2 regions of the Pannonibacter sp. genome follow, and region 1 is predicted to be linked to the other one. Evidence: predicted binding sites of a transcription regulator. Region 1 holds the regulator's gene; the other holds the start of a gene.
What was found. Region 1 encodes PhoB, which activates phosphate uptake and scavenging genes when phosphate is short. Its sites were predicted from a motif close to TGTCATNNANCTGTCAT; they were not measured.
Positions count from the first base shown of each region.

Region 2: a site for PhoB is predicted at 11,704-11,720, ahead of ACTIFE_RS09140 (TIGR03364 family FAD-dependent oxidoreductase). Genes of this name have one in related genera too.

Region 1 covers NZ_JBHYDX010000006.1:72,591-88,280, reverse strand. Annotated here, with positions in the region: gene ACTIFE_RS06055 (alpha/beta family hydrolase) at 26-667, shown strand; gene ACTIFE_RS06050 (efflux RND transporter permease subunit) at 700-4,119, opposite strand; gene ACTIFE_RS06045 (efflux RND transporter periplasmic adaptor subunit) at 4,109-5,518, opposite strand; gene ACTIFE_RS06040 (Hsp33 family molecular chaperone) at 5,772-6,755, opposite strand; gene argF (ornithine carbamoyltransferase) at 6,766-7,689, opposite strand; gene ACTIFE_RS06030 (aspartate aminotransferase family protein) at 7,694-8,896, opposite strand; gene ACTIFE_RS06025 (GcrA family cell cycle regulator) at 9,327-9,866, shown strand; gene phoB (phosphate regulon transcriptional regulator PhoB) at 10,033-10,731, opposite strand; gene phoU (phosphate signaling complex protein PhoU) at 10,767-11,477, opposite strand; gene pstB (phosphate ABC transporter ATP-binding protein PstB) at 11,513-12,310, opposite strand; gene pstA (phosphate ABC transporter permease PstA) at 12,325-13,659, opposite strand; gene pstC (phosphate ABC transporter permease subunit PstC) at 13,656-15,116, opposite strand; gene ACTIFE_RS05995 (substrate-binding domain-containing protein) at 15,188-15,690, opposite strand, start outside.
Region 2 covers NZ_JBHYDX010000010.1:80,127-95,816, forward strand. Annotated here, with positions in the region: gene ACTIFE_RS09085 (DUF2157 domain-containing protein) at 1-807, opposite strand, end outside; gene ACTIFE_RS09090 (peptide chain release factor 3) at 868-2,466, opposite strand; gene ACTIFE_RS09095 (DUF2585 domain-containing protein) at 2,710-3,267, shown strand; gene ACTIFE_RS09100 (LysR family transcriptional regulator) at 3,273-4,166, opposite strand; gene ACTIFE_RS09105 (class I SAM-dependent methyltransferase) at 4,237-4,902, shown strand; gene ACTIFE_RS09110 (AAA family ATPase) at 5,052-5,756, opposite strand; gene ACTIFE_RS09115 (alpha/beta hydrolase) at 6,109-7,014, shown strand; gene ACTIFE_RS09120 (ABC transporter ATP-binding protein) at 7,284-8,345, opposite strand; gene ACTIFE_RS09125 (ABC transporter permease) at 8,345-9,127, opposite strand; gene ACTIFE_RS09130 (ABC transporter permease) at 9,124-9,996, opposite strand; gene ACTIFE_RS09135 (ABC transporter substrate-binding protein) at 10,203-11,306, opposite strand; gene ACTIFE_RS09140 (TIGR03364 family FAD-dependent oxidoreductase) at 11,799-12,935, shown strand; gene phnX (phosphonoacetaldehyde hydrolase) at 12,932-13,717, shown strand; gene ACTIFE_RS09150 (alkaline phosphatase family protein) at 13,782-15,314, shown strand; gene ACTIFE_RS09155 (ABC transporter substrate-binding protein) at 15,570-15,690, shown strand, end outside.

The sequences.
Region 1 (15,690 bases):
ACCCCGAGCGAAAGCACACCTGCATATGACCGAACTCCTCTGGACACGCCCCGAGATGCCGCCCGTCGCAACGCTTTTGTTCGCGCATGGCGCAGGAGCTGCGATGGACTCCAGCTTCATGAACCGAATGGCGGCAGCACTGGCGGAAAATGGGGTTGCGGTGGCCAGGTTCGAATTTCCCTACATGGCTGCGCGCCGCAGCGGCGGCAAGAAGGCTCCGCCGCCCAAGGCTGAGTTGCTCGTCAGCGCATTTCAGACCGCCTTGCAACAGGTAATGCCGGAGGTCGAGGGCACTCTTCTCATCGGCGGCAAGTCGATGGGAGGCCGCGTGGCCGCAATGCTGGCCGGCGGCGCTTCGCTGCCCGGCCGGGTGATGGGTGTCGCCTGCGTCGGCTATCCCTTCCACCCCACCGGCAAGGCCGATGTCTGGCGCCTGGAGCCGTTGGCCGAATGCCGCCGACCGGTTCTCATAACACAGGGCGAGCGCGACCCTTTCGGATCTGCAGCAGACCTGGAATCTGTGGCCCTGCCGGACCAGGTCGCCATCACCTATCTGGAAGACGGCAACCATGACCTTGGCCCGCGCGGTCAGTCTCCCGCGACATGGGATGGCAACATTCACAGGGCTGCCGAGGCAATCGCGGCTTTTGCTGCCCGGATTGCCTGACACCTGACGTTCTTGCATCTGTCGCCGGCGGACTACTCCGCCGGCACGATCCCCTTGCCGGGTGCTTGTGCCGCATCATCCCCCGCGACCGCCGACCCGCGGCCCGGCTCGCGATGAAACACGATGCGGCCGATGTCATCGCCGATGACCAGCAGCGACGGAACCAGGAACAACACCAGAAGCGTCGCGGTTCCCAGACCAAAGACAATGGTAATGGTGATCGGCAACAGGAACTGCGCCTGGATATTGTCCTCGAACAACAGAGGCCCCAGACCGGCAATCGTCGTGAAGGACGTGAGGATCACGGCCCGCAGACGATCACAACTTGCCAGCACCGCCGCCTCGCGAAACGTCGTCCCCTCCCGGATGCGCTCGTCAAAGCGCGACACCAGAATAATCGCGTTGTTGACGAGAATGCCGGACAGGCCGAGCAGGCCGATCAGGCTCATCATCGTCAGTTGATAGTTCATGATGTAGTGGCCGCAGACAGCCCCAACCACGCCGAAGGGGATGATGACCATCACCACCAGTGGCCTTGCATAGCTGGCAAATGTCGCCGCGAGGATCACATAGATCATGACCAGTGCCATGAGCACGCCGACGCCCAGATCGCCCATGGCATTGGCCTGCTCTTCGGCTTTTCCGGCAAACTCGTAGGCAAGACCGTAGGTGTCTGCGAGGCGCGGCATGAACTCCTTTTGCAACTCGGCCACGATTTCCGTGTTCGAGGTGACCTTTGTGTCGATATCCGCCACCACGCTGACGATCGTCCGTCCGTCACGGCGCTGGATCACCGAGAAGCCCTGGACATCCTTGAGAGCGACGACTTCTGTGAGCGGCACGAACTCACCGCTCGGCGCGCGCAGCAGAAGGTCACGCAGCGCGTTCGAGCCCTGGCCATCAAAGCCCTGCCGGACACGCACGGTCACTTCCTCATCACCTTGAGCGAATTTCCGGGCGATTGCCCCTTCCACCGCATTGCGCACCTGACGCGCTGCCGTCTCGACCGTGAAGCCAAGTGCGCGGCCACGCGGGGTCAGCTGCATTTGCAGCTCCGGCTTGCCATAAGGCAGATCATCGGTGACACCGGAAGTGCCGGGATAAGCCGAGAGGGCATCCTGCAGTTCTGCTGCGGCCTGCTTGAGCCTGTGCAGCGGCGCGCCGGACAACCGGATGTCAAGGTCCCGCCCCGGAGGGCCGCCACGGGTCTGTGAAATCGAGAACCGGGCCAGCCCCGGGATCTCGGGCAGGGCCCGGCGCCAGGCCTGCACGATATCGGGGGTGCGAATGGTGCGCTCCTCCGACAGGGTGAGTTGCACCGAGATCGAGGCCACATTGTCGCCCCGGTTGTTGCCGGCACGGCCAAGCAGGGCATAGCTTGCCGCCACCAGCGTCTCGCCATTGTCCTGCGTCAACCGTCCTTCCGCCTCGTACAGCGCCTTCTCAATCGCCGCGACACCCGCAATGGCCTCGGCCTCCGGAATTCCGGCCTGGAAAAACACCTGGGCTTGAATGTTCTCGGACTCAGGCGAGGGGAAGAAGGTGAAGCCAACACGCCCGCCCCGTACAAGTCCCACCGTCATCAAGAGGCTGCCGATGGCGATGGCCAACACCACATAGCGCCAGTTGACCGCCAGCCTGACAAGGCCGCGGAACGGGCGGTCGCGGAACCATCCGAAACCGGCATCAAAGCTGCGCCGGAACCGGCCCGGCTCCTGCGAGGCCGGTGTGCTCTTTTCGCCTGCGCGATGGCGCAAGGCGGTCAAACCGGCCTCGACGGCAAGCGCGACCAGAAAGCAAATGCCGATGACGAGACCGGCAAAGACCAGCAGCCCGGTTTGGTTCAGCATCGCGCGCAAGGGGTCGGCGAGCATTGCCAGTGCCGGTGCTACACTCATCTCCGGCCGCTCGGCAACACCGATCAGGAACACCGCCGGCAGGCCCGCAACGAGCACAACGCGCCACCAGCTCCAGCCAGAGCGCGATCCAAGCGAATGCGAAAGATGCCCCGGCAGGACAAAGAAGCACTCGACCAACGAAGCCAAGATGATGGAAATGACCACCACCGGCAGAGCCATCATGATCTGCCCGAGCACATCCCCGATCATCAGAATAGGAAGAAACGCCGCAATCGTCGTTGTTCCGGACGCGATCACCGGCCAGAACATGGTGCTGGCGCCATTGATCGCAGCGATGTCCGGCGTGTCTCCCAAAGCCAGACGTGTCGCGGTGTGTTCCCCCACCACAATCGCGTCATCCACGATGACGCCCAGCATCATGATGAAGGCAAAGAGCGAGATCATGTTGATGCTCTCGCCAATCAGCCACATCAATCCGAGCGCTGCGCAGACAGCGACCGGAATGCCCGTGGCGACCCAGAGCGCGATCCGCCCGTTCAAAAACACATAGAGGATCAGGACCACGAGCGCGAGGCCGCCAAGCCCGTTCTCGACCAGCAGCAAGATGCGGCCCTCGACCTGATCCGCGCGCACATCATACTGCAGCAACTCGAGGGTTGGCGGCAGGGTTGGGCGAACTTCCTCGAGGTAAGAGGTCAGGATCTGAGCCGCCTTCAGGGTATCGGTATCCTCCAGCCGCAGGACCCGCAACTCGATGGCACGCCCCCCCTTCGAGAACCCCTGGAACTCGCCGTCATCGAAAGACCGGTTGACGTTGGCGATATCGCCGAGACGGGTCTTCTCGCCGGATTCGAAGGCCTTGACCTCGATGGAACTGATCGCTTCCGGAGACTGGGCCTCAGCCACGGCACGGATCTGTCGCTCGATTGCGCCGTTGAGATTGCCGGCAGGCAGATCCTCGGTGTTCTGGCTAATACGATCGGAAATGTCGGAGATCGTCAGATCGAGGCGGCGCAATTCGCGTTCCGGGACTTCGATCAGATATTCCGGCGAGCGATAGCCGTTGAAGTCCACACGGTCGATACCCCGGGCCAGAAGATCATCGCGGATCTTGCGGGCATAGACCTTCAGTGCATCCTCGGTAAACGGACCACGCACGGCGAGAGTGGCGACGGCGTCAGTGAAAGTGGAGGCTGAAACGACCGGCGCCTCCGCCTCGTCCGGCAGGGTGGAAATGGAAGCCACCGCCTGTTCGACGTCCGACAATGCCTTGGGCATGTCGGCGCCTTCCTCAAACTCGAGAGTGATCGTCCCCGAGCCTTCGCGGGCATAGGCGGCAATTTCCTTCAGAGCCGTCAGAAACCGCAGTTCCGGTTCCACCACTTCAAGCACATTGCGCTCGACATCCTCTGCCGACGCGCCGGGCCAGGCGATGCTGACCGTGATCCGGTCCGAACGGATGGTTGGAAAGAACTGCGTGTTGAGCTGGCTGAGACCGAAGACCCCGAACATCAGCATCACGGCCATGAGCAGGTTGGCCGCGTTCGGATGGCGTGCAAACCCGGCAACCCAGTTTCCCGCATCAGCGCGCATTTGTAGCCTCCGAACCTTGCGGACGTGCTGCGGCCGCATCTGGTGCGGCTGTTTCGCCGAGTGGGCGCACCTTGACGCCGCTGCCGCCACCCGCGATGCGGGTCGTCACGACGACGTCTCCATCCTGCAGCCCGCCGGAAACAATCACATAACCCTGATCATAGGCTTCGATCCGCGCGTCGCGCGGAGACATGCGGCTGTCATTGACCACATAGATCCGACCATCTTCATAGACCGCCGTCTCGGGCACCCGGGCCGTCGCAGGATAACTGCGGTCCGGAATAGAAATCTCGACGAATGCGCCAGGGCGCAGAGGAACGGCACCTTCCGGCGTCACCACCCTGGCAAAGACATCGACACCGCCCCGGGTTCGGGCCACATCGGCCCCAACCCGGTCCACATTCGCCCGGTACCGGACCGGCTCGGTTCCCAGGACCCAGGAGACCTCTACAGGACGTCCAACAAGTGAGCCAGTCTGGGCGATCAGCCGGCCGTACTGATTGTCGGAGAGGGTGAAGCGCACCTCCAGCTCGTCGCGCGCATAGAGCGAGGCAACCACATCATTGACATTGATCAGCCGCCCGACCTGGGCAGCTTCACTGCGCACGACAGCATCAAAGGGAGCGAGCAGCACCGTGCTGGCGAGATTGCGCTCGGCCAGTTCAAGACGCCATTGCAGCCGCTGGATGACCGCTGCCTGTTGCTCGATGCCTGTTTCTTCAACCGCCAGGGTGTTGCGCACCTGTTCCTCGGCTTGTCGGCGCTGCGATACCAGCAGACGCCGCTCGTCGAGCGCCCGTTCGGTCACGGAGCCGCTCTGGCGCAGCTGTTCGGCCCGCTCCAGGTCCCTTTCAGCAAATGCAAGTTGCTCACGGGCCCGCTCCAGGCTGTCCCGGGACAGGGCGACCCGGCTCTCGATCTCGATCTTCCGGGCCTCTGCTTCCTGGAGATTGGCACGCGCCTCCCGCACAGCCCCTTCGAAGTCAAACCGGTCAACAGCGACAAGCTCAGCGCCCTTCCGGATGCTCCCACCCGCTTTCAGTTCGGGATTGACGGAAATGATTTCACCGGCGACCAACGAGCGCAGGTCAACCTCGCGCCCGGCGGTCACCTCGCCATAAAGGCGAATGGCAGGGGTGTGATCGGCCAGCCGAACGGCAAGGGTCTCAACGGCATAGCTTTGTTCCTGAGCCGGGCGTTTGGGCACCTCTGGCTTGGTCAGAACAAAGTGCCGCATCCCCATCACCGCGCCAGCCAGCACCACCAACGCTAGCACCGACTGCAGCAGGGCCTTCAATACAAGGACAGATCTTCCGCTCCCTGGCCGGGGAACAGGCAGTTGGGTTTCGTCCTGATCCGGAACCTTGATGTCCCGCTTTGTCTCGACAGCCTGCAGCACGCGCAGCGCCTCCTTCATTCCCGTTATACAGCGGGAACAGGTGCGCTGGATCAGCCATGACACTGGTTGATCTGCCCAGGGGTACCCGAACAGCGTTGCCAGACCAAGGAAGATGACCTGATGGCCGTCTGCAGGCACACACAGGGTCTGCCGGGCAAACGGCGCACGCGCACCGTGATCTATCCCTCAAGTCACGGTAATCACGGGCACGGGTCAGCGGCAATCAGTCATTTGTCGCGATCTGTCGCAACAATCAGACGGCCTCAGCCTTGAACTCATAGCGGGTGCTGCAGAATTCGCAGGTCACGACGATCTTGCCGTCTTCAACCATCTCGGATTTCTCCTCCTCGGAGAAATTGACGAGGATCGCCTCGATCTTTTCCCGCGTGCACCGGCACCGGTCAGCGATCGGCTGGGCATCGAACATGCGCACGCCCCGTTCATGGAACAGGCGAAACAGCAGCCGCTCGACCGTGATCTCGGGATCGGTCAGTTCGTCGTCTCGGACAGTTGTGACGAGGCTCTTTGCCTCCATCCAGGCGTCGTCATCCTCGACGACATGCGCCTCAGCGCCTTCCGGCATGTCACCACCATGCAGGTCGGCCTGCTTCATGCGCTCCGGCGCTTCCGGCAGGAACTGCACGAGAATGCCGCCTGCGGTCCAGGCCTCCCCCGGGGCTTGCCCTTCACGGCGGGTGAACAGTTTGCCGACGGCCAGACGCACCTCGGTCGGGATCTGCTCCGAACGCGCAAAATAGCGGCGGGCAACTTCCTCAAGCGAGATCCCATCCAGTTCGACCATGCCCTGGTAGCGCTGCATGTGCTTGCCCTGGTCGATGGTCATTGCAAGATGGCCGCGACCCAGCAAGGTTGCCGGATCAGCGGTTTCTGCAGACGCGCCATGTCCGAACGCCTCGGCATCGAAGCGGGCATAGGCGCGGATCGCATCGGGACCGGAAAAGTCGACAACCAGCATCGAGACCGGGCCATCCGACTGGGTCTGCAAGGTGAAACGCCCGTCGAACTTCAGCGCCGTCCCGAGCAAGGCAGTCAGGACGATGGCCTCGCCCAGCAACCGCGCCACGGGAGCCGGATAGTCGTGCCGGTCTAGGATCTGGTTCAGCATCGGACCGAGCGCAACCGCACGGCCGCGCACATCCAGCCCCTCAACCGTGAAAGGCCGGACCGCATCGGCTCCGGCCGGCGTCAGTCCATATGCTGCAATGTCGAATGCCACGGATCCGCCCTCAAACGCCGTTGAAGCACCAGGCGAGAATACCCTTCTGCGCATGCAGCCGGTTCTCTGCCTCGTCAAACACCACTGAATTCGGCCCATCCATCACCTCGGACGTGACTTCCTCGCCGCGATGGGCCGGCAGGCAATGCATGAACAGCGCGTCGGCCTTCGCCTCGGCCATCAGACGCGTGTTAACCTGATAGGCGCTGAGCAGGTCGTGACGGCTTTCTTCGTCGTCATCGCCCATCGACACCCAACAATCGGTGACGATGCAGTCTGTGCCCTTGACGGCTTCAAAGGGATCATCGGTCACGACGATCGAGGCCCCCTTGGCCCGCGCTGCTGCGACGAGATCAGCTGGCGGGGCCAGTTCTGCCGGTGTCGCAATGCGCATCTCGAAACCGAGGCGGGGCGCCGCATGGATCCAGGACGCCAGCACGTTGTTGCTGTCGCCGGTCCAGGCAATCGACTTGCCTTTGATCGAGCCGCGATGATCCTCGAAGGTCATGATATCGGCCATGATCTGGCACGGATGCGAGCGCTTGGTAAGACCATTGATCACCGGAACGGTGGCGTTGGCGGCCAGTTCCTTGAGATCGCTCTCGCTCAGGATCCGGATCATGATCGCATCGACGAAACGCGACAGAACACGGGCCGTATCGGCGATGGTCTCGCCGCGGCCAAGCTGCATCTCGGCACCGGTCAGCATCAGCGTCTCACCGCCCAGCTCGCGCATGCCCACATCGAAGGAGATGCGTGTCCGGGTCGAGGGCTGCTCGAACACCATTGCCAGCACCTTGCCAGCCAGCGGGCCTTCGCCGCGGCGCACGCCGTTTCGCTCGCGCTTCAGCTTGCGGCCGAGGTCCAGGATGGCGCGCAGCTCATCCCCCTCAAAGTCGGTGAGATCCAGAAAATGACGCAGGGACTGGGACATGGTATCAGGCTCCGGCCTTCTCGGCGGCAACGTCTGCCGCGACGGCCTTGGCGGCGGCTTCAATACGGGCGACGGCTTCGCCGATTTCGGCATCGGAGATCGTCAGCGGCGGCAGGATGCGCAACACGTTGTCGCCGGCAGGCACAACCAGCAAGCCGTTGGCACGGACCTTGGCCAATACTTCCGTATTCGGACGCACGCATTTCAGGCCGAGCATCAGGCCGCGCCCACGTGTCTCCTGCAGGACCTCAGGATAAGCGTCGATTACGGCGGCCAGTTGCTGCTTGAACAGAAGCGACTTGCGCTGCACTTCTTCGAGGAAGCCCGGCTCAAGGATCACGTCAAGCACGGCATTGCCGACGGCCATCGCCAGCGGATTGCCGCCGAAGGTGGTGCCGTGAGTGCCCGGCACCATACAGGCGGATGCGGCTTCGGTGGCAAGGCAGGCCCCCATGGGGAAACCGCCGCCAATGCCCTTGGCAACGCCCATCAGATCCGGATGGATGCCAGACCATTCATAGGCGAACAGCTTGCCCGTCCGTCCAACGCCCGTCTGGATCTCGTCGAAGATCAGCAGGATGCCTTCCTCGTCGCAGATCTCACGCAGCTTGCGCAGGAACTCGGCCGGGATCTCGCGAATGCCGCCCTCCCCCTGCACCGGCTCGATGCAGAGCGCAGCCGTGGTCGGACCGATGACGGCCTTCAGCGCGTCGAGGTCGCCAGCGGGAACCTGCAGGAACCCGGGAGCCTTCGGCCCGAAGCCTTCAAGGTACTTTGCCTGGCCGCCGGCTGCGATGGTCGCGATGGTACGGCCATGGAAGGCGCCTTCGAAGGTAATGATGTCGATCCGTTCCGGATGGCCATTGGCATAATGGAAACGACGCGCCGTCTTGAAGCAGGCCTCCATCGCCTCGGCGCCGGAGTTGGTAAAGAACACCCGATCTGCGAAAGTCGCCTCCGTCAGCCGCCGTCCCAGCTTCTCCTGACCCTGCATCTGGTACAGGTTGGAGACATGCCAGAGCTTGTCCGCCTGATCTTTCAGGGCAGCGACAAGATGGGGATGTGAATGACCGAGGGCATTTACGGCAATACCTGAACCACAGTCGAGAAATCGGCGGCCATCCGACGTCTCCAGCCACACGCCTTCTCCACGGACGAAATCAAGTTCCGCCCGAGCGTAGGTGCCGAAAAGTGCCGACGCCGTCATATGCTCAACTCCTCATGCGGGGGTCGGGGCTACTTGCCCCGGAAAACCTCTCCGGTTCAGGGATACGTATTGGGATGCCAAAACGGACTGTGCCGCCCGTGACAGGCGGCACAAGAAACGAGCGACGTTTATACACCGCCCAACGCTGCGCCTGTCAATGCAATTGGCGCGAATCCGCCACTGCCGAGTGTCGCGGACTGGGGGCGGCGTTATCTGGGGAAAAGTCGTTTCGTCCCCGGTTCATGTGCCCCGTCTCCTTGCCTCGCTTTTGGCCGCCATTGTACTGTCCTGTCTGTCGGATACGACATCTCGTGCTGTAGATCACCAAATCATACTGGATATGCCACGTTGGGCGCGGAGCATGCGCGCCTTAACAACTGGTTACTGCCTAAATTTACAATCTACAGCCGGAAACGGCGGGGTGTGACGGATGAGCTGGACTGACGAACGCGTGGAACTGCTGAAGAAGCTCTGGTCGGATGGCCTGAGCGCGAGCCAGATTGCTGCCGAACTCGGCGGGATCACGCGCAATGCGGTGATCGGCAAGGTGCATCGGCTTGGACTGTCCGGACGCGCCAAGGCGGTTGCGCCGACGGCGAAGCCGCGGCGGGCCCGCACACCCGCAAGTGCTGCGCCGTCTGCGCCACGTCCGGCACAGGCACCGGTGGCGCAGAGCCGCGGGGCAACGGCCTTGAAAATGGAACCCATGGAAGAAGCCGCGCTCGACGTCGAGCCGCAGGTGGAACCGATGGCAGAAGTCGTTCCGATCACCGAGCGGGCAACAATCCTGACCCTGACCGAACGCACCTGCAAGTGGCCGATTGGCGATCCAAGCACCCAGGACTTCTACTTTTGCGGTCGCCACTCTGATCCTGGCGTGCCTTATTGCGCGCATCACTGCCGCATCGCCTATCAGCCGGTCAATGATCGCCGGCGCGACAAGGACCGCAAGCAACTCGCTCGCGCCTGATACAGATCTCAGAGGGGGCCAACCAGTCTGTGGTCCCCTCGCCCAGGTTAAGGCCCGCCGGAGCGATCGCCCGGCGGGCCTTTTTCATCTCCTGCGAAAAACGCCGCACACAGCAAAAAGCCCGCACGTGACGGGCTTTCTCGGATCAAGGCACTGGCCGGGTTGATCAGATGGCAACCGCGAACTGGTCGTTGAAGGCGTAGCCTGCGCCGCGCACCGTGCGGATCGGGTCTTTCACCTTGCCCCTGTTTATGGCCTTGCGCAAACGGCCGACGTGCACATCCACCGTCCGCTCGTCCACATACACATCATGGCCCCAGACGCCATCGAGCAATTGCTCACGGGAAAAGACGCGGCCAGGCGAGGTCATCAGGAACTCGAGCAACCGGAACTCGGTCGGGCCGAGATGGATTTCCTTGCCGTTGCGGCGGACCCGATGCGTCTCGCGGTCCAGCTCGATGTCACCGGCGCGGAGCATGGTCGAGACCACCTCCGGACGGGCGCGGCGGAGGATCGCCCGAACACGCGCCATCAGTTCCGGGATCGAGAACGGCTTGACCACATAGTCGTCCGCGCCCGTCGCAAGACCACGGATACGCTCGGCTTCCTCACCGCGGGCCGTGAGCATGATCACAGGAAGACGCTCGGTTTCCGCTCGGGCACGTAGACGTCGGCAAAGTTCGATGCCCGACAGGCCCGGCAGCATCCAGTCGAGAAGCAGCAGGTCCGGCTGGCTTTCGCGCAGCCGGATTTCAGCTTCATCCCCGCGAGCACAGGACTCGACGGAGTAACCTTCAGCTTCCAGGTTGTAACGCAACAACAGGCTCAAGGGCTCTTCGTCTTCAACGATCAGAACCTTAGGCATTCACACGCTCCAGCAAACAGACGCGGGGACCCGCGTCAGGCATTCTCGAGATCGGCAAGGCCGGTTTCGTCGATCTTGCGGCGGGCTTCCAGCAACTGGTTGCCGGTGACCATGAAGTAGACGTTTTCCGCAATGTTGGTCGCGTGATCGCCGATGCGCTCGATGTTCTTGGCGCAGAACAGGAGATGCGCGCACTGGGTGATCTTGCGCGGATCTTCCATCATGTATGTCAAGAGTTCCCGGAACAGCGAGGTGTAGATTGCATCCACCTCGTCATCGCGTTCGCGAACGGTCTGTGCCGCCACGGCGTCGTGACTGGTGTAGGCATCCAGAACTGCCTTCAGCTGGTTCAGCGCCAGCTCAGCCATGTGCTCGACGCCGAAAGCGGCCTTCTTCGAGTTGAAGTCGCCATCGATGGCGATGACGCGCTTGGCGATGTTCTTGGCCAGATCGCCGACGCGCTCAAGGTCGTTGGCGATACGTCCGGCCGCCATGATCTCGCGCAGGTCCTGGCCCATCGGCTGGCGCAGGGCGACGATGCGGATGAACTTGGCTTCGATTTCCTGCTGCAACTCGTCGAGACGGGCGTCCTGCAGGATCGTCTTGTGCGCTTTCTCCAGATCCTGCGACAGCAGCGCTGTCACGGCGTCATTCACCAGCGCTTCGGCAAGGCCGCCCATCTCGGCGACCCGGCCGGCCAGCGCGCGCAGTTCTTCATCATAGGAACTGACGGTATGCTCGGACATGTTCAAATCCTTCTCGCGTTGGAGGACCAGAGGACTCAGCCGAAACGGCCAGTGATATAGTCCTGCGTACGCTTGTCCTGCGGGTTCGTGAAGATGTCCTGCGTTGCGCCTTCCTCGACAAGATTGCCAAGGTGGAAGAACGCGGTGCGCTGGGACACGCGGGCGGCCTGCTGCATCGAGTGGGTCACGATCACAATGGTGTAGTTCGCGCGCAACTCATCGATGAGCTCTTCCACCTTCGCCGTCGCAATCGGATCCAGCGCCGAGCAGGGCTCGTCCATCAGGATCACTTCCGGGCTCACGGCAATGGCGCGGGCGATGCAGAGGCGCTGCTGCTGGCCACCGGACAGGCCCGTACCACCTTCATCAAGGCGATCCTTCACCTCGTTCCAGAGGCCTGCCTTCTGCAGGCTGGCCGAGACAACTTCGTCCAGTTCGGCCTTGGTCCGGGTCAGGCCATGAATACGCGGGCCGTAGGCGACGTTTTCATAGATCGACTTCGGGAACGGGTTCGGCTTCTGGAACACCATGCCGACCTTGGCCCGCAGTTGGACCGGGTCAACGCGCGGATCATAGATGTTTTCGCCGTCGATGGAGATATTGCCTTCGACACGGCAGATGTCGATCGTGTCATTCATGCGGTTCAGCGTCCGCAGGAATGTCGACTTGCCACAGCCCGACGGGCCGATGAAAGCCGTTACGGAACACGGTTGAATGTTGATGTTCACGTCCTTGATGGCGTGCTTTTCGCCGTAATAGACCTGAACGTTGTTCGCGACGATCTTGTGCTGGGCGAGGTCCACATCATTCTCCAGATTTACAGAAACGTTCATCGGATGTCCCCTTCTTACCAACGGCGTTCAAAGCGGCGACGCAGGACGATCGCGACCAGGTTCATGACAACAAGGAATATCAGCAGGACGATAATCGCGCCGGAGGCTCGCTCCACGAAGGCGGGGTCACCACGCTGCGTCCAGTTATAGACCTGCACCGGCAGGGCTGCGGCCGGATCAAGGAAGCCTTCAGGCGGGGCACCCGGGAAGCTTCGGACGAACGACACCATGCCGATGAGCAACAGCGGAGCGGTTTCGCCGAGCGCCTGTGCCAGACCGATAATCGTCCCGGTCAGGATGCCAGGGGCAGCCAGCGGCAGCACGTGATGGAAGATCGACTGCATCTTCGACGCACCCACACCCAGGGCGGCATCGCGAATGCTCGGCGGCACAGCTCTCAGGGCCGCGCGGGTCGCGATGATGATCGTCGGCAGGGTCATCAGGGTCAGCACGAGGCCACCAACCAGGGAGGCCGATTGCGGCATACCCATGAAATTGATGAACACCGCAAGGCCGAGAATACCGAACACGATCGACGGAACCGCCGCCAGATTCGAGATGTTCACCTCGATCAGGTCGGTGAACTTGTTCTTCGGTGCGAATTCCTCGAGATAGATTGAGGCAGCCACGCCGATCGGAACAGCCAGGACGAGAACGATCAGCATCATATAGGCCGAGCCGATGAAGGCGATCCCGAGACCCGCAGCTTCCGGACGAAGATCAGAAGCATCCGGTCCGAAGAAGAAGTCCCAGTTGAAGCCGCTCGTCAGAATGCCTGCGTCCTGCATCCGCTCGGCAAGTAACAACTGACCTGGCGTGATGTTGCTGTCGAGCTTCGCACTCTCCAGGGTTACGCGCCCCTTGAAATAGCCATCAACGCGACCGTTCGCATAGGTCTTGAACTTCATCGTCTGACCGACGAGTGACGGATCGGCCAGGACCATGTTGCGCAAAGTCGCAGGCGCTTCCTTTGACAGAAGATCAAAGATCTCCTTGTCATTGACGTCAGCGGTGTCAACCTTGTCCCGCTCAAGCTGCTCCATCAAAGCAGACCTGAGCACATTACCGTAACCGACAGTACTGACCTTCTTGAGTTCCTCGACATCCCGTGTGCCGGACTTGTCGAGCACGCTGGCTGTCAAGGGCACATCAATCGTGATGAAGGCCTGGCTGAACGAACCGAGGCCACTCGCGAGCACCGACCACAGCAGGATAACGAGCGCCACCAGGCCGACAATAACTGCCGACAGGCCATAGAGACGGAAGCGCTGCTCGGCTGCATTGCGACGGCGCGTGCGCGCGTCGGGATTGTAGATCGACTTCGTCGGAGAAATGGCGACATCGGTCATTCGTATTGCTCCCGATACTTGCGGACGATGTAAAGCGCCACCACGTTGAGACCCAGGGTAAAGATGAAAAGGGTCAGCCCGAGTGCGAAGGCAACCAACGTCTCAGGCGAGGCGAATTCTGTATCGCCGGTGAGCTGACTGACAATCTTCACAGTGACGGTGGTCATGGCCTCGAGAGGGTTGAGGCCGAGTTTTGCTGCCGCACCAGCACCCATGACAACGATCATGGTCTCGCCGATAGCCCGGCTTGCAGCCAGGAGGATCGCTCCAACGATGCCTGGCAAAGCGGCTGGCATCACGACCTGACGGATGGTCTCGGAACGCGTGGAACCAAGCCCGTAGGCGCCATCCCGGAGCGACTGCGGAACAGCGTTGATGATGTCATCGGACAAGGATGACACGAACGGGATCAGCATGATCCCCATCACGATCCCCGCTGTCAGAACCGACGAGGAGCTGTTTCCAAGACCAAGCGGCTGGGCGAAATAGTCGCGCAGGAAAGGTCCGACCGTAATCAGCGCAAACAGACCGTAGACGATGGTCGGAATGCCGGCCAGCAGTTCCAGAAGCGGCTTGGCGACCGAGCGCATCGGCTTGGATGCGTATTCCGCCATGTAGATCGCAGCGAACAGCCCGATCGGCACGGCAAACAGCAGTGCCACGAGGGACACGTAGAACGTACCCCAGAGCAGCGGCAGGATACCGAGTTCGGATCCACCACGGAACTGCGGGTTCCAGACAAGACCAAAGAAGAAATCTGCGGCCGAGTGCATCTGGAAGAAATTGTAGGTCTCAAAGACCAGTGAAAACACGATACCGAATGTCGTCAACACCGCTACAAGCGAGGCAGCGATCAACATGACGACGGTAAATTTTTCGGACGCGTTGCGAGCGCGATAGTCCTTGCTGATCCGGGACAATGACCAGAACAGGCCACCGATTGCCACGGCAATGACCACAATGGTCATGAACAGTCGGGAGGTGTTGGAATAGTCTCGGTAGGCTTTGGCAGCCTCAAACACCTCCGGCCCGACATCAGAGCCGAGAGCGACCCCGGCCTCGGCCATGCGGCTCCGAACATTGCTGAAATCAGCCCGCATCTGGCTGATATCAGCTTCGGACAGGGCACCATTGGCCGACAGAACTTCAAGCCCTTCTGCAATGCGGCGGACATCCGTCATCACCAGCGTCATTGCGGTGCCATCGGCAACGATCGAGCCGACGAGGCTTTCGGAGGACATCCGTTCGATCAGCAGAGGGGCAAGGAACAGCCACAGGCCTGTCAACACCAGGGCCGGAACTGCAGTGAACAGGAAAACGACCTGGCCGTAGTGCCCGGGCAGCGAGTGCAATGCCCGCTTGTCACCGCCGACGAGCCCGAGAGCGCGTCTGCGACCAGCAACAGCCCCGAGAATGGCCAGCACGATAACGATGAGAAGAAGGGCGCCGAGGCTCATTGGCTATCCAATCCATGAGAAAATGGGTGGCGCTTCAGCGCCACCCTGGACTTTCGGTACGCCAGGTCCGCTTAGTTGAGCGGGCCCATCACGACTTCGTCGGCAACTGCCTTCTGGGTCGCAGCCAGTTCCGGGTCGGAAACGAGGCCATACTGAGCGAGCGGGCCATTCGGGCCAGCGATGTCGTCAGACATGAAGAACTCGACGTATTCCTTCAGGCCCGGGATGACGCCGATGTGCGCCTTCTTGACGTAGAAATACAGCGGACGCGAGACCGGGTACTCACCCTTGGCAATGGTCTCGACGCTCGGCAGAACGCCGCCCATGGTTGCGACCTGGAGCTTGTCGGTGTTGTTCTGGTAGAACGACAGGCCGAACACGCCGATGCCCTGCTGGTTGGCAGCAACGCGAGCCAGGGTCTCGGTGTAGTCACCGTCGATGTCGATGGAGACGCCATCGGTACGAAGTGCCATGCAGCCCTTGGCAGCGGCCTTGTCGCCGTTGGCGGCAGCGATCAGAGCTTCTTCAACGCCATTGGCCTTGCAGCCAGCGTGCAGAACCTTTTCGTCGAACA
Region 2 (15,690 bases), on a different contig from region 1:
GGCCACAGCCAGCAGGATGATCCCCGCCGGCAAGGCGGACAGACCAATCGACAGGACCCCCTCCTCGCGTGCGCCCTGCTCGGCCGCCATGAGAAGCCAGCGACCGTAGACAACATAGGCGAGCAGGATCACGCCCCAGCGGGACAGCCGGGCCGGAAAGCGGATGGCATGCGCCCCGATGGCGACGATCAGGCAAAGGCTCAAGATTCCCTCGCCAAGCCCGAGCGCAGGATGCGCGTCGGCCGCCAGAACCTGCCACATGATTGCAGCCACGGCAGCAAATGCCAGTGTCATACGGGACTGCCCGAGCCAGGCTGCTGCAAGACTGCCGAAGGTGATCAGCAGCGCGCCGGCGGTCCAGTCCTGCGGCAGGTGGTAGATCTGCCCCACCAGGGACAGGCCGCCCGTGAAGACCAGCGCGGCAAAGGCCGTGGCAAGGTCTGCAATCCCGTGGCGGCCCAGGGCTGCGGCGCGGGCGGCAGCAAGATTTGCTCCGATCACCATCGCGGCAATACCAAACAGCCGGACAGCCCGGGGAATGCCATCCCAGTTGGCGGCAATGAAGGCGGTGATTGCCAGGGCAACGCAAATGACACCGACGCCTGCCAGCGCCATCGGCAACCGGCTGCGGCCATCGCCTTTTCCAGCCTCGGCCAGGATGTGACCGGCCGCGTCCCGGCTGACCCAGCCGCGCGCGATCCAGGTCTCGATGTCGGCTTTCAGCCGGCGCTGGTAGATCTGGTCGAACATTCCGCCCCCCTTGTCGAGCCCGACATTAAGCCGCTTTTCGGCAAATGTCAGGCGCAAGGGAGTTCGATCCTGTCCCGCAGCAAAACCTGTGCGGCGGCGCTGTCGAGGCATCTGGGCTTAATGCGTGTGCACGATCTCGCGCGTTTCGCGGAAGCCGATGTCCGGGTTCTTCTCGCCGATATAGTTCACTTCCCAGTTGCTCTTGAACAGGAACACCGGCTTGTCATCGCGGTCGAGGGCGACGCTCATGCGGTTGGTCTCGATGAATTTCTGCAGCTTCAGCGGGTCCGCGCACTCGATCCAGCGTGCCGTTGTATAAGGAACGGTCTCGAAGCCGATCTCGGTCGAGTACTCGTTCTTCAGCCGGTCGATCACCACGTCCAACTGCAGCATGCCGACGACGCCGACAATCCAGTTCGAGCCGAGATCCGGCTTGAAGATCTGCACCAGGCCCTCTTCGGCCAGGTCCTGCAGTCCCTGGCGCATCTGCTTGACCCGCATGGTGTCGGACAGGCGCACGCGGCGCAGGACTTCCGGGGCAAAGGCCGGCAGGCCGGTGACGTGGATTTCCTCGCCTTCGGTCAGCGTGTCGCCCACGCGCAACTGGCCATGGTTCGGCACGCCGATCACATCACCGGGAAAGGCTTCTTCGGCAATCTCGCGTTCCTCGGCAAAGAAGAAGATCGGCGCGGAGACGGCGATGGACTTGCCGGCGCGCACATGCTTCAGCCGCATGCCGCGCTTGAAGGTGCCCGAGCACAGGCGCACGAAAGCGATGCGGTCGCGGTGCTTGGGGTCCATGTTGGCCTGAACCTTGAACACGAAGCCGGTCACATCCGGCTCGTCCGGCGCAATGACACGGCCACCTGTCGCCGGCTGTGAATGCGGGGCCGGCGCATGTTCAGCAATGAAGTCGAGCAGGTCCTCGACACCGTAGTCGCGCAGCGCCGAGCCGAAGAACACCGGCGTTAGATGCCCTTCGAGGAAGCTTTCCGGGTCGAACGCAGCATAGCCCGCCTCGCCGAGTTCGACGTTTTCCGACAGCTCGGCCAGAACCCGGTCAAAGACCGTATCGACAAGGATCGGATCCTCAAGACCACTGACCGGCTTGGCCTGGGTGTAGGGGCCGCCACGTTCACCGTCCGACGTGCAGAACAGGTGCTTCTTGCCGTCGTAGACGCCGAAGAAGTCGGATCCCATGCCCACCGGCCAGGTCATCGGCGACACATCCAGCGCCAGCGCCTCCTGGATCTCGTCGAGGATTTCCAGCGCGTGCCGTCCTTCGCGGTCGATCTTGTTGACGAAGGTGATGATCGGGATATCCCGCAGGCGGCAGACTTCGAACAGCTTGCGCGTCTGGGTTTCGATGCCCTTCGCCGCATCGATGACCATGATCGCGGCGTCCACGGCGGTCAGCGTGCGGTAGGTGTCTTCGGAAAAGTCCTCGTGGCCCGGCGTGTCGAGCAGGTTGTAGATGATGCCACGGCGCTCGAAGGTCATCACCGAGGACGACACCGAAATCCCGCGTTCCTGTTCGATCTTCATCCAGTCGGAACGGGCCCGCCGGCGCTCGCCGCGTGCGCGCACCTGGCCCGCCGCGCGAATGGCGCCACCCGACAGCAGCAGCTTTTCGGTCAGCGTCGTCTTGCCGGCATCCGGATGCGAAATGATCGCAAAGGTTCGGCGCGCGAGATAGGGCGCAGCAGCCGTGGTCATGCGGAAACTCCTTGGGGCGGGAACGCCCAAAAGCACGGCCTCTTCCGCCCATGGGATGACCCATGCCGGAGACCGCTTCGTCTGGTTCGGGTCTGGTGCCAAGGAAATAGTCAGGAAAGCGCGGATTTGCCAGCACAGATTTGCCGCGTTAGAGATGCATAGCCGGGTAGCCCCGCCACGGCCAGCCCTGCGGCAGCCCGGAGCGCCACGAGGGTGTTGTCGTCTCCAGCATCGGTTTGTTTCTTGTCCCAACGTCTCATCTGGCTCACCGGCCTTGGCCTGATCGCTCTCACCGCCATCATCTTGCTCGCCATGGGCCGTCTTCCGATCTGCGCCTGCGGCGAGATCAAGCTCTGGACCCCGGCGTCCGATGTCGCGGGCAGTTCCCAGCACATCGCCGACTGGTACACGCCCTCGCATATCATTCACGGCATGATCTTCTACTGGGTCCTGTGGCTGATGTTGCGCGCCCGCCCGGTCGGGGAACGCGCGCTCATCGCGATCCTCATCGAGGCCGCCTGGGAGATCACGGAAAACAGCCCCTGGATCATCGATCGTTACCGCGAGGCGACGATTGCTGTCGGCTACACCGGCGACAGCGTCCTCAATTCGGTGTTCGATATCCTCTGGATGCTCGCCGGCTTCGCCTTTGCCGCGCGGGTGCCCGTCTGGGTAACGGTGCTTCTGGCCCTTGTCTTCGAGCTTGCCGCCCTGTGGGTGATCCGCGACAACCTGACCCTCAATGTGATCATGCTGATCAGCCCGATCGAGGCGATCAGGGTCTGGCAGTCCGGCGGCTGATCCCGTCAGGGGCGTGCTTCCAGCGCCTTTGCCAGAACGTCAAAGACAAGACGGATGCGCGGGCTGGTGTGCAGTTCCCGGTGGGTGACGAGCCAGATCGGGAACTTCACCACAATCTCGTCCGCAAGCACCGGCTCCACTTCGGTCAGCCCGCGCGCAAAGTCGACTGCCATGAAGCCGTAGCCAAGCCCCTTGCGTACAGCTTCCCAGGCAACTGTCCCGTTTGCGGAATTGAACCGGATATCGCTCTCCGCAGCGCTGATGCCATACATTGCCAAGTAGTGCACCATCTCGGCCCTGTTGCCAAAGCCGACAAATGTCTTCCCGGTCAGATCCGCCACTGAACCCGGACGGCCCGTCTGGTCGAGATAGCTCCGCGCGGCATAAAGATGCGCAGTCGCCTCCCGCACGAGCCGTGCATACAGTTCATTTCCCGTGGGACGGACATGGCGGATCGCGATGTCTGCATCGCGCCGTTTCAGGTCACTGATTTCATTCGAGGCAATTACGTCAATTTCCAATGCTGGTGCGATGGCCTGCAGGTGTCGCAGCACCGGGGGCAAAGCGTAATGCGCAAACATGTCGCTGGCCGAGATGCTCACCGGCCCGGCGACGGCCTGGGCATGACCCGAGGCAACCAGGCTGAGCCGCAGGCCCGCTTCCGCCATCGCCCGTGCGGCTTCCAATACCTCACGGCCCGAGGCCGTCAGCGTCTGGGACCGGCCACTGCGCTCGACCAGAACCACCCCCAGTTCCGCCTCAAGCGCCGAGATCTGGCGACCGATCGTCGGCTGGGTCAGCCCGAGCGCTTTCGCCGCCGCCGAGAGCGAGCCGAGATCGGCAACCGCGACGAGGGCACGGGCCTGGTTCCAGTCAAAGGTGAGCTTTGTCCAATTCATGCAGCTACGCATACCAACTGTACGAAAATCCGCAATTTCATATTTTTTTGCATGTCGGTAAACAAGGCTCATGACCAAGGCAAGTTCTGAAATCAACCGCACGACGCCGAACCGGGACATGATCTTCTGGGATCGGATCGCACAGAAATATGCCCGCGATCCGATCAAGGACATGGCGTCCTATGAATATACGCTTGAGCGAACCCGCAGCTGTCTGCTGCCCAGCGACAGGGTTCTCGAACTAGGATGCGGCACGGGCTCGACGGCGTTGTTGCTGGCGCCGTCGGTCGGCCACATCACGGCTACGGATTTCTCTCCGGCCATGATCGACATCGCACGGCAGAAGCTGAAGCAGGCAGATGCCGCGCAGAACGTGATCTTTCAGCCGTCAGGCCCTGACGGAACAAATTTGCCGGCGGCCCGTTTTGATGCGGTGCTCGCCTTCAACATGCTGCACCTCGTCCGTGACCTTGATGCGGTGCTGGCGCAGGTTGCCAGCAAGCTGCGTCCCGGCGGCATGTTCATCTCAAAGACCGTCTGCCTTGGCGATGCGTCCTTTATCTTCCGCCCGCTGGTTAGCGCGATGAAGCTGTTCGGCAAGGCACCGCACGTCAGTTTTCTCCGCCAGGAGGCCCTGGACCGCCAGATCGCGGCGCATGGCTTCCGCATTCTCGAAACCGGCAACTTCCCCAGGAAGCCGCCATCGCATTTCGTTGCCGCCCGTCTCCTCGAGTGATGTCCCTACCCTCAGTCGAAGAGAGTTCGCCCCGTAGGTCGGCTGCGAAAGACAGCGAGGCCCGGCCGTTTGCGGCCGGGCCTCGTTTTATATTCGCTAGGTCCTTGAACCGGCCGTGAAGGCGAGAATGCCTCGCCCCCTTACGGCGCTCACGAAGCCTTCTTGAACCAGTCGTACCAGCGCCGCGTCTGCCGCACCTGCACCCGCTCCAGCACTTCGGCTGCGAACAGGGCCGCGTTTTCGCGCGCCTTTTCCAGGTTGGTCACCGTGCGCGGATCGAGATTGGCCAATCCACCGCCGAACTCGAACATATCGCGGTAAGCCGCACGCTCGATGATCGGGGTCATCATCACATCGATACCGCTGACGGCGAGGTGGTCCTGCACAGCTTTCAGCGCCCGGGTGGTGACGGCGGCATTGGTCCGGGTCAGGACGACACAATGGCGAATATCGTGCCGGACGATCTGTTCCAGCTTGCTGATGAGACGCAGGATCTTTGCCCCGCCCCGCGCGTCCATCGACGAGCCCTGGATCGGCACCACGACAAGGTCGGATACGGAGATCGCATTTGCGACCATGAGGTTCTCCGTACCCTCCAGATCCACGATCACATAGTCGCTTGTCTGGGTGGCCTCGAGCACCTGCTCGGTGATCGTTGCAGGAGACAACTGGCTCTGGACGGAAATATTGGGATGACGACCGGGCAGATCGGACCAGTTGGAAATCCAGCGCTGCGGATCGGCGTCGAATATGGTGACAGTTTTCCCCCGTTCGGCGACTTCTGTCGCCAGGAGCAGCGCCGCGGTGGTCTTGCCTGCACCACCTTTGGCGTTTGCGAAGGAAATTACGGGCATCGGTGGGTCTCCTGGATCGGAAGCCGTTGGCCTTCTGCTGGCGACTTCTCGTCCTCAGAGTTTCAATAGTTCATGGTTAACAAATCGATAACTCGCCGCAAAATGCATTTACCTGTAATAATTTGCGAGCTTTCGGGAGACAGCCTGGAGCGGCTCAGCCGTAAAACTGACAAGGTTCCAGTCAAAGTTTTCCACAAGCGACAAATCCGGTGTACCGCAATGTGTAAACAACACCTTTGCGGGCGGGTAAATGCTTGAATGTCGGCATTGCGTTTCTGAGCGTTTGCACGGCTTGCCGCGCTTGGGTATGTCTGGGGAAACTGCCGCGAACCGGCACACAAGGAACCTTGTCATGCGTGCTCTCCTTTCCGCCGGCTTGCGCTACGGCCTTGCCGCCCTCACCGGGTTCACGCTCCTGTGCGGGCCCGCCAGCGCCCAGAGCCTGCCGCCCTACAAGGACAGCCTCTTTGCCTATCCACGCCTGATCTCCAGCAACGACGATGGCACCTACGAGGTGGTGGAATACATCAAGGCACGCGACCTGCATGAGCGCGACAAGGAGCCGGAGCGTGAGGTCTGGGGCAACTACGTCTCCTTCCATCCCACATCCAGCCAGGCTGACCTGGAACTCAAGGCGAATGGCCGTGCCGTGAAATACATGGCTACCGGCAAGACGGAAGGAGGCGCCTCGATCGTCGTGATTTACGTGCATGGCCAGGGCGGCAACCGCTTCCAGGGCATGAACGACCTGACCTTCGGCGGCAATTTCAACCGCATCAAGAACCTGATGTCCCGCAACGGCGGCGTCTACATCTCGGCCGGCTTCACCGACTTCGGGGCCAAGGGCACCGAGGATGTCGCCGCGATCATCGATGCCTACAGGGCCAGTTCGCCGCGCGCCAAGACGTTTGTCGCCTGCGGATCCATGGGCAGCATCCTGTGCTGGAACCTCCTCAAGGATCCGGCTCAGGCGCGCAAACTGTCCGGCGTGCTGCTGTTTGGCGCCTCGAAGGACGATGCCTTCCTGAAGTCGGCAACCCTGCGCAAGGCGGAGAACAATGTTCCGCTCTACATGGGCCACGGCAGCTGGGACAATGTCTATGACTGGGAGAAGCAGGTCGCTTTCTACGAGCAGATCCGCAAGGCAGCACCCGGCTACCCCGTCCGCTTCACCTTGTTCGACACCGGCACCCACGGCACCCCGATCCGCATGACCGACTGGCGCCTGATCCTCAACTGGATGCTGTCACGGGGCTAAGCTCGTTGAACGGCAACCACGATCAAACGACGGCGTTCATTTTGACAATAAACTTCAGCCTCCCCGGCGTCATCCCGGACGAGCGTCAGCTCGAGCCGGGACCGGAGAGCCAAGGTCTAGACATATCACAGAGTAAAGACCGAACAGACCGTGACTCTCCGGTCCCGGGTCTCCGCTTCGCTGCGCCCGGGAAGACGGGAGAGGTGCTGTACGACGTTTGAACGCCGGCCAATTGGCCGGCGTTGTCTTTGAATCAAGTGCGAAAACACTCACCCCTGCAGGACGATAAGGTCTTTCGGCGACAGGGACACTTCGATGGCGGCGCCAACGGCCGGCGGCGGCATGTCGGAGCGGTTGAAGGTATCGAGTGACAGGGATGAGCCGGCGACTGCCACCTTGAGGCGGATGACCGAGCCCATGAAATGCACATCCTCGATGCTGCCGGGCAAAACGATGTCGGTGTCGGTTCCGCGCCCGAGTTGCACCGCTTCCGGGCGCAATGCGACGGTAAGCCGCTCACCGGATTTGGCCTGCAATCCGCCCTCCGGCAGTGTCAGGTCGACACCGGCCATGGTCAGGGTGCCGGCATCGGCATCGCGCACGGTTGCATCCAGCGTGTTCAGCGTTCCGACGAAGTTGGCGACGAAGCGGGTTCGCGGCCGGTTGTAGACCTCGTGCGGATTGCCGACCTGCTCGGCCACGCCGCCGTACATGACGACGATGCGGTCCGACATCGACAGCGCCTCTTCCTGGTCATGCGTCACGAAAATGGTCGTGATGCCGAGTTCGCGCTGGATCTCGCGGATTTCGGTGCGCAGGCTGACGCGGATCTTGGCATCGAGCGCCGACAGGGGCTCATCAAGAAGCAGCACGCGCGGGCTCGGCGCAAGGGCACGCGCCAGCGCAACGCGCTGCTGCTGGCCGCCAGAAAGCTGGAACGGGAAGCGATTGCCCAGATCCGGCAAACCGATGAGCTTGAGCATCTCGCGCACCCGCGCATCGATGTCGGCCCGTCCCATCCCCTTGATCTTGAGGCCGAAGGCAACGTTCTGTGCCACGGTCATGTTCGGGAACAGCGCATAGGCCTGGAACACCATGCCGATGTTGCGCCCGTTCGGCTTCACCCGGGTCACATCCTGACCGTCGATGACGATCGACCCGGACGTCGGTATTTCGAAGCCGGCGACCATGCGCAGCACCGTGGTCTTGCCGCAGCCCGAGGGGCCGAGCAGCGAGATGAACTCGCCCTGCCCGACAGACAGGTCAAAATCCTTGACGACCGTGGTCGGGCCAAAGGATTTCTTCAGGTTCTTCAGCTCGAGATAAGCCATCAGCGTTGCACCTGTATGTGTTTGGAGAAGCGGGTTGCAAGCTGGATCAGGGCCATGCAGGCCCAGGTGATACCAAAGGCTATCACGGCCAGTGCCGCCGGTTCATAGGCGCGGTTTGCGCCAAGCAATTGCATGAAGGGACCAAAGGCCGGCCGGTCGAGCAGCGCCGCCATGGTGAACTCGCCAATGACGATGGCAAAGGTCAGGAAGGCGCCGGACAGAACCGCGACAAGCACGTTGGGCAGGATCACCCGGCTCAGGATCGTCACCCAGCCGGCCCCAAGGCTGAGCGCTGCCTCGGTCAGGGTTGCCACGTCGATGGTCCGCAGGCCCGTGTCCACGGCCCGGTACATGTAGGGCAGTGACAGGGTGACATAGCCGAACATCAGGAGAATGTTGGTGCCGGTCGTCGACCCGGTCAGCGGCAGCCAGGACGATGTGTTGTAGAGGCGGATATAGCCGAAGACGATGACAATCGCCGGGATCACCAGCGGCAGCAACGTGATGAACTCGATCCACGGCCGGGCCGCCGGCAGGCGCAGCCGCACCCAGTAGGCTGTCGGCACCACCAGGACCATGCCCACCACAATTGTCGCCAGCGCCATCAGCACCGAATACGAAAAGGTCAGCTGGAACCGTTCGTCCACGAGCACGACACGGTAGGCCTCGAAGGAATAGCCCTCGCGCAGCATCCGCATCGAGAATTCGGTCATGCCGACAAGCGGCAGCGCGAAGAAGACGCACCCCAGGACAAGGGCGCTCCAGGCGAGAAGACGGGTCACTTCAGCCACCTTTCACTGCGCACCCGCAGCCAGATGTAGAGCCCGTTGGCAAGGGCGGTGATGACGATCATGCCGAAGGCCAGCGCATAGCCCAGATGCGGGTTGCCCAGCACATCGCCACGGATCTGCGCATAGAGCTTGATCGGCACGATGTTGAGCTGCGGTCCGGTCAGGGCGAAGGCCGTGGCGATGGCGCCGAAGGAATTGGCGAACAGGAGGGCAAAGGTACCCAGCAGGGCCGGAAACAGGATCGGCAGCGCCACCATGCGCCAGTACTGCGAGGCAGAGGCACCGAGGATCTCGGCTGCCTCCCGCCACTCGCGCTTCAGGCCGTCGAGCGCCGGGGCGATCATCAGGATCATCAGCGGGATCTGGAAGAACAGATAGACGACGACCAGCCCCCAGAAGGACAACAGGTTGAAGCCCATGGCGCGCAGGTTGATGCCGAACTCGTTGCGCAGCCAGATGGTCACGAGGCCAACCGGCCCGAGCGTTGCCAGGAAGGCAAAGGCCAAAGGAACACCGGCGAAATTGGACGCGACCCCGGAAAAAGTCATCAGTCCGCTGCGGACCTTGCCGGGCAACTTGCCCAGGATCACCGCCGCCGCCATTGCAAAGCCGATCAGGCAGCCCAGAAAAGCCGTGATCAGGCTGAGTTGGATCGAGACCCAGTAGGAGGAGACGATGGACTCGGTGTTGAGGCCATAGATGTTGTCGAGCGTGAAGCTGCCATCCGGCGTCTGGAATGCCCCGACCACGATCTTCATCGTCGGCAGGATCAGGAACAGAAGCGCGAACAGCGCGAAGGGAAGCAGCCCCAACCAGTTGAGGTTGAGACGGCTGAGTGGACCCGGTCTGGGTTCTGGCATCGGGCGAAGCCCCTCTCGTCCGGTGGCCGGCCACGGTTGCATCCGCCCCTGGATGCCCCGCCCGGTCTTTGTCAGTCTGGCCGTTTGCCGGCTTCTGATGTGCCGCCGTCCGCGACGAAACAGGACCGTGAGGGCCACTCGTCCATCGCTGGCGGTCAAGACGGAAGAGCCGGGGAGGCCCCGGCTCTTCGCAGTATCAGGCGTGCTTACTGGACGTTCGCGCCGACGACCTTGTCCCAACCGGAAACAACAGCTTCCTTGTTGGCGTTCTGCTCTTCGATGGTCGGGAAGTAAGCCTTCTCATACGGCTCGGCCGGCGGAAGGGCCTTCAGCAGTTCGTCAGAGATCTTGCCTTCCGCGACCATCTTGTTGAAGCGCGCGGTGTGGCAGTAGCCCTTGACGTAGCCATTCTGGCCTTCGTCGGAGAAGATGTGCTCCATCCAGAGCTTGGCAGCGTTCGGATGCGGTGCATAGGCGCTGATGGCCTGGACGTAGACGCCGGCCAGGGTGCCCTTGGTCGGCACGGTCACTTCCACCGGCGGGTTGCCCTTCAGGCTGTCACGGGCGGACAGGGCGTTGTAGTCCCACATCACCATGATCGGCGTAGTGCCCTGGGCGAGCGTGCCAGCCTTGCCGATGACGGGCACGAAATTGCCCTTCTCGTTCAGTTCCTTGAAGAACTGCAGGCCAGCGGCCCCGGACTCGGTGCCAGCCTTGGCGCCAGCAGCCATGCCAGCGGACAGGACACCCAGGATGGCCTGGTTCGAGGCGCGCGGATCACCGGCGAGTGCGACCTGACCGGCGTATTCCGGCTTCAGGAGGTCTTCCCACTCCATCGGCGGGTTCTGCACGAGATCCTTGTTGGAGACGAAGGCCATGACGCCATAGTAGGCGCCGTAGAAATAGCCGTCAGCATCCTTGACGGCATCCGGGATCTCGTCCCAGACCGAAACCTTGTACGGCTGGATCAGGCCTTCTGCCTTGGCCTGCGGGCCGAAGGACAGACCAACGTCGAGAACGTCCGGAGCCTGCGGGCCGGTGTTGCCCTTGTTGGCGCGAACGGCTTCCAGTTCGTCGGCAGAGCCGGCGTCCGGGTTCAGTTCGTTGACGGTCAGGAACGGGTATTTTTCCTTGAAGGAGGCAATGATGCCGCCATAACCGCACCAGTCATGCGGCAGGGCGATGGTGGTGAGCATGCCTTCCTTCTTGGCGCCTTCGATGAGCTCTTCCATCGACTGCGCAGAAGCGGCGGTGGCGCTGAACAGGACAGCGAGACTCGTCGTCGCTGCCAGAATTGTCTTGATGTTCATGCACTTCTCCTGGGTTACCCGATACGCGTGAATCGGTTCCTTGCAAAAATTCCCACGCATCCCCTCGCAACAGAAGATGCGGCCTCCCGGAATTTCGGCCGACGCATATGGACGGCCGGGCGAACCGGTTCCCTGGTCGCAGGTCGGCTTCGGCCTCACGAGCAAGCCTGTGCTGCCCGCTCCCGAACCCCGATCACGACAAACTGTGAAAGCGATCCTCATCGCCCTCGAAAACGCAGAAGGCCTTGTCCCGACCCTCGCACTCCGCAGAAAGCGCGATGGAAAGTCCTTGCCGAGCCCCTGCCCTGCGCCATTAGCCGATACAGATGACACTTCGACTGCTTTTTTATGACAGTTTAATGAAGGGGCGCCATCCTCAAAAGTTCCATCGTATAAACGTCATAATAGCGTCATCCTGCGTCAAGCATAGACACTATGGTCCGCTATTATGACAGCCGAATGTGACAATCTCCCCTTCCCTAAGGACATCCATTGACCAAGTTCGATGTAGCGATCGTGGGCGCCGGTATCGTCGGCCTTGCCCATGCTCTTGCCGCCGCCCGGCGCGGTAAATCCGTCGTTGTCCTCGACCGTGACGCCCAGGCCAATGGGGCGTCGATCCGCAATTTCGGTTTTGTGACCGTCAGCGGTCAGGAGGCCGGCGATTGCTGGCAGATGGCGCGCCGCGCCCGCGATGTATGGGCGGAAGTGGCGGCTGCCGCAGGCATCCCCGTCCTGCAACGTGGCATGGTCATGACGGCACGCCGGCCGGAAGCCGAGGCCGTGATCGATGCGTTCCTGGCCACGGAGATGGGCGCGCAGTGCCGCCGCCTGACCCTGCCCGAGGCTGCCGACCTTGTTCCGGCCCTGCGGCAGGACCGGCTGTCCGGCGTCCTGTATTCACCGCATGAACTCAGGGTCGAAAGCCGCCAGGCCCTTCCGCGCTTGGCAACCTGGCTTTCGGACGTTCATGGCGTGACGTTTCGCTGGTCGACGTCCGTCACCAGCATCAATGCCCCACACCTGGAAACCTCACGTGGCCAGGTGATGGCCGAGAGCGTGATTGTCTGCCCGGGGGATGATTTCGTTTCCCTGTATCAGGAGCGGATCGGCGCTTACCGGCCGTTGCGTTGCAAGCTGCAGATGCTGCGTGTCGCTCCCGCAAGTCCGGTCGCCTTCAGGACCCCGGTCATGTCCGATCTCGGGCTTGCACGGTACAAGGGCTATGCGGACCTGCCGGAAGCATCCGCGCTGAAGACGCGTCTTGATAGCGAGCAGGGTGCACACCGGGACAACGGCATTCACCTGATCGTGGTGCAGTCGGCCGATGGCTCGCTGGTGGTCGGCGACAGTCACCATTACGCGCCAACGCCCGATCCCTTCGCACCCGTTGACGTGCGCGACCTGATCCTCGACGAAATGGATCAGGTGCTGGATCTGCCGGGCCGCACTATCCAGGAGCACTGGGTTGGCACCTATGCAAGCGCCGACGGCCGCTGGCGCTTCACCGATGCGCCCGATGACGCGACACGCATCGTTGTGGTCACCGCCGGCTGCGGCGCCTCCACTGCCTTTGCCATTGGCGAGGAAACCATCGCTTCCCTCTACGGACAGGATTTCAAGGCATGAGCAAGTTCAAGGCAGTGGTGTTCGACTGGGCCGGCACCGTGATCGATTTCGGCTCCTTCGCCCCGATGGGCGTTTTCGTGAAGGCCTTCGAGAAATTCGGCGTCACGGCGAGCATCGCCGAGGCCCGGGCGCCGATGGGCATGGCCAAGTGGGATCATATCAAGACGATGATGACCGCCCCGGCTCTGGCCGAACGCTGGAAGGCCGCGCACGGGGCCTATCCGACCGACGTTGACGTCGACCGGGTCTACGAGGTCTTCGTGCCGATGAATGAGGAGGTCGTCGCCGATTTCGCCACGCTGGTCCCCGGCGCGAAGGAGGCGGTCGACACCTTGAGGGCACGCGGCCTGAAGATCGGCTCCACCACCGGCTATACCCGCTCGATCATGACCCGCGTCCTGCCTGTGGCGGCTGCGCAGGGCTATGCACCCGACAACCTCATCTGCGCTGACGAGGTCAAGGAAGGCCGCCCGAGCCCGCTCGGCATGTACCAGTGCTTCATCGATCTCGGTGTCCATCCGGCGTCTGCCGTCATCAAGGTCGACGACACCGAGCCGGGCATCGGCGAAGGCGTCGCGGCGGGCTGCCTTACCGTCGGCGTCACCCTGTCGGGCAACATCGCCGGCCGCACGCCGGACGAGCTGGCAGCGCTTTCGCCGGACGAGATCGACGCCATCCGGGCTGAAGCCGGCGCACGCCTCAAAGCTGCCGGTGCCGATTATCTCATTGACACGGTGGCTGATCTTCCGGCCCTGATCGAGCGTCTCGAAGCTGGCGCCTGATACAGCTCTTCAAAGCGGCTGGAGCCTCGTCATCGCAACGCCGTTGTCTAGTGGGGGACGGAACATGAAGCCGAATGTTCTCCTGATCACCGCCGACCAGTGGCGCGGTGCGGCCCTTGGCTGCGCCGGTCACGGTGAAATCAAGACGCCGAACGTGGATGCGCTCGCCCGCGAGGGCGTGCTGTTCCGGCAGCATTTCGCCGGCGCGGCCCCCTGTTCCCCGGCGCGCGCGTGCCTCTACACCGGCCTTGCCCAGATGAACAACCGGGTAACCCGCAACGGCACCCCGATGGACAACCGGCTCGACAACATCGCCCGGCTGGCCCGCCGGGCCGGTTACGACCCGACGCTGTTCGGCTACACGGACGTTTCGCCCGATCCGCGCACCCGGGACAGCCATGATCCCGACCTGACCACTTATGAGGGCGTCCTGCCAGGCTTCACGACCCGCGTGCTGCTGCCCGAGCACGAGAAGGCCTGGCTGTCCTGGCTGCGCCAGCGCGGCCACCGGATTGACGATCCGTCGAGGATCCATGTCCCCGTCGGCCATGCGCCGGGCGCCATTACCCGCGATGCGCCCGCCTACAGCGCCGACGAGACCCAGACCGCCTTCCTCACGGGCGAGTTCCTGCGCTGGCTGTCGGAGCGCGAGGGCGAGCGGCCGTGGTTTGCCCATATCTCGTTCCTGCGCCCGCATCCGCCCTTCGTGGTGCCCGCCCCCTACAACACCATGTACGACGCAAGCCCTGAGGGCTTCCTGCGGCCCGCCACCCGTGCGGAACAGGCTGATGTCCATCCTTATGTCGCCGCTGAACTCGCGCGCGTCGGGGCCGGACATTTCCTCGCCGGTGCGACCGGCGGCACAGATCAGTGGTCGGCAGAGGATCACGGCCTCATCCGCGCGATCTATCACGGCATGATCAGCGAAGTGGATGCGCAACTCGGTCGCCTGTTCGACGGGCTGAAGGCGGCGGGGACTTTTAACAACACGCTGATCATCTTCACCTCCGACCATGCCGAGCTGATGGGCGATCACTGGGGTTTCGGCAAGGGCGGCTTCTACGACCAGAGCTATCACATCCCGCTCGTGGTCAAGTTGCCCGGCGCCGACAGGGCCCGAGGCAAGACCGTCACTGCCTTCACCAGCGCTTGCGACATCTTCCCGACGCTGGCTGATTATCTCGGCGCAGCACCCCTGACGGGGCCGGACGGCCAATCTCTGCGGCCCTTCCTCGAAGGACGGGAGCCTCAGCGCTGGCGTGATGCGGTGGTGTGGGAGTTCGACTTCCGCGACATCGGCCAGCGACAGCATGAGGCCCATTTCAGCTTGCCGTCGCGCGCCCTCGCCCTGACCGTGATCCGGGACGACAGGTTCAAATACGTCCACTTTGCCGGCGGCCTGCCACCGCTTCTGTTCGACATGGCGAATGATCCGGGCGAATTGCGCAATCTGGCCGCCGACCCGGCCTCGCAGTCCACCCGCCTGGCCTATGCCGAACGACTGCTCGACTGGCGCACCCAGCATCTGGACCAGACGCTCGCCTACACCGAACTGACGGCGCAGGGGCCCGTTTCGCGTCCTTTCGACGACAGCTAGACAAGGACCCCAAACACCACCCTGCACCATTTTTCCGCGCTCAGGCAGCAGAACCTCGCGCTGCAATGAAGGGGACCTGCCGCAAGAGCGGTTGATTTTTCCGTCTAAGGCATTGCCATAGCTTCAATATTTTAGAGATGCATCCCTGATGCGCATTGCGCTGCACAATTAGCGTGCAGCATATTTCCTGCTTGCTGCCTGTGCATTTCAACGTCACTCTGCTGTGAAACCTCATAAAAACCAGAGGGGAACAGCATGCGGCGTCTTATCGGACTGGCACTGGGCCTGGCGCTTTCCGCGTCATCGGCTCTTGCTGCCACTGAAATCAAATTCACACTCGACTGGAAGTTCGAGGGCCCGGCGGCTCCGTTCTTCA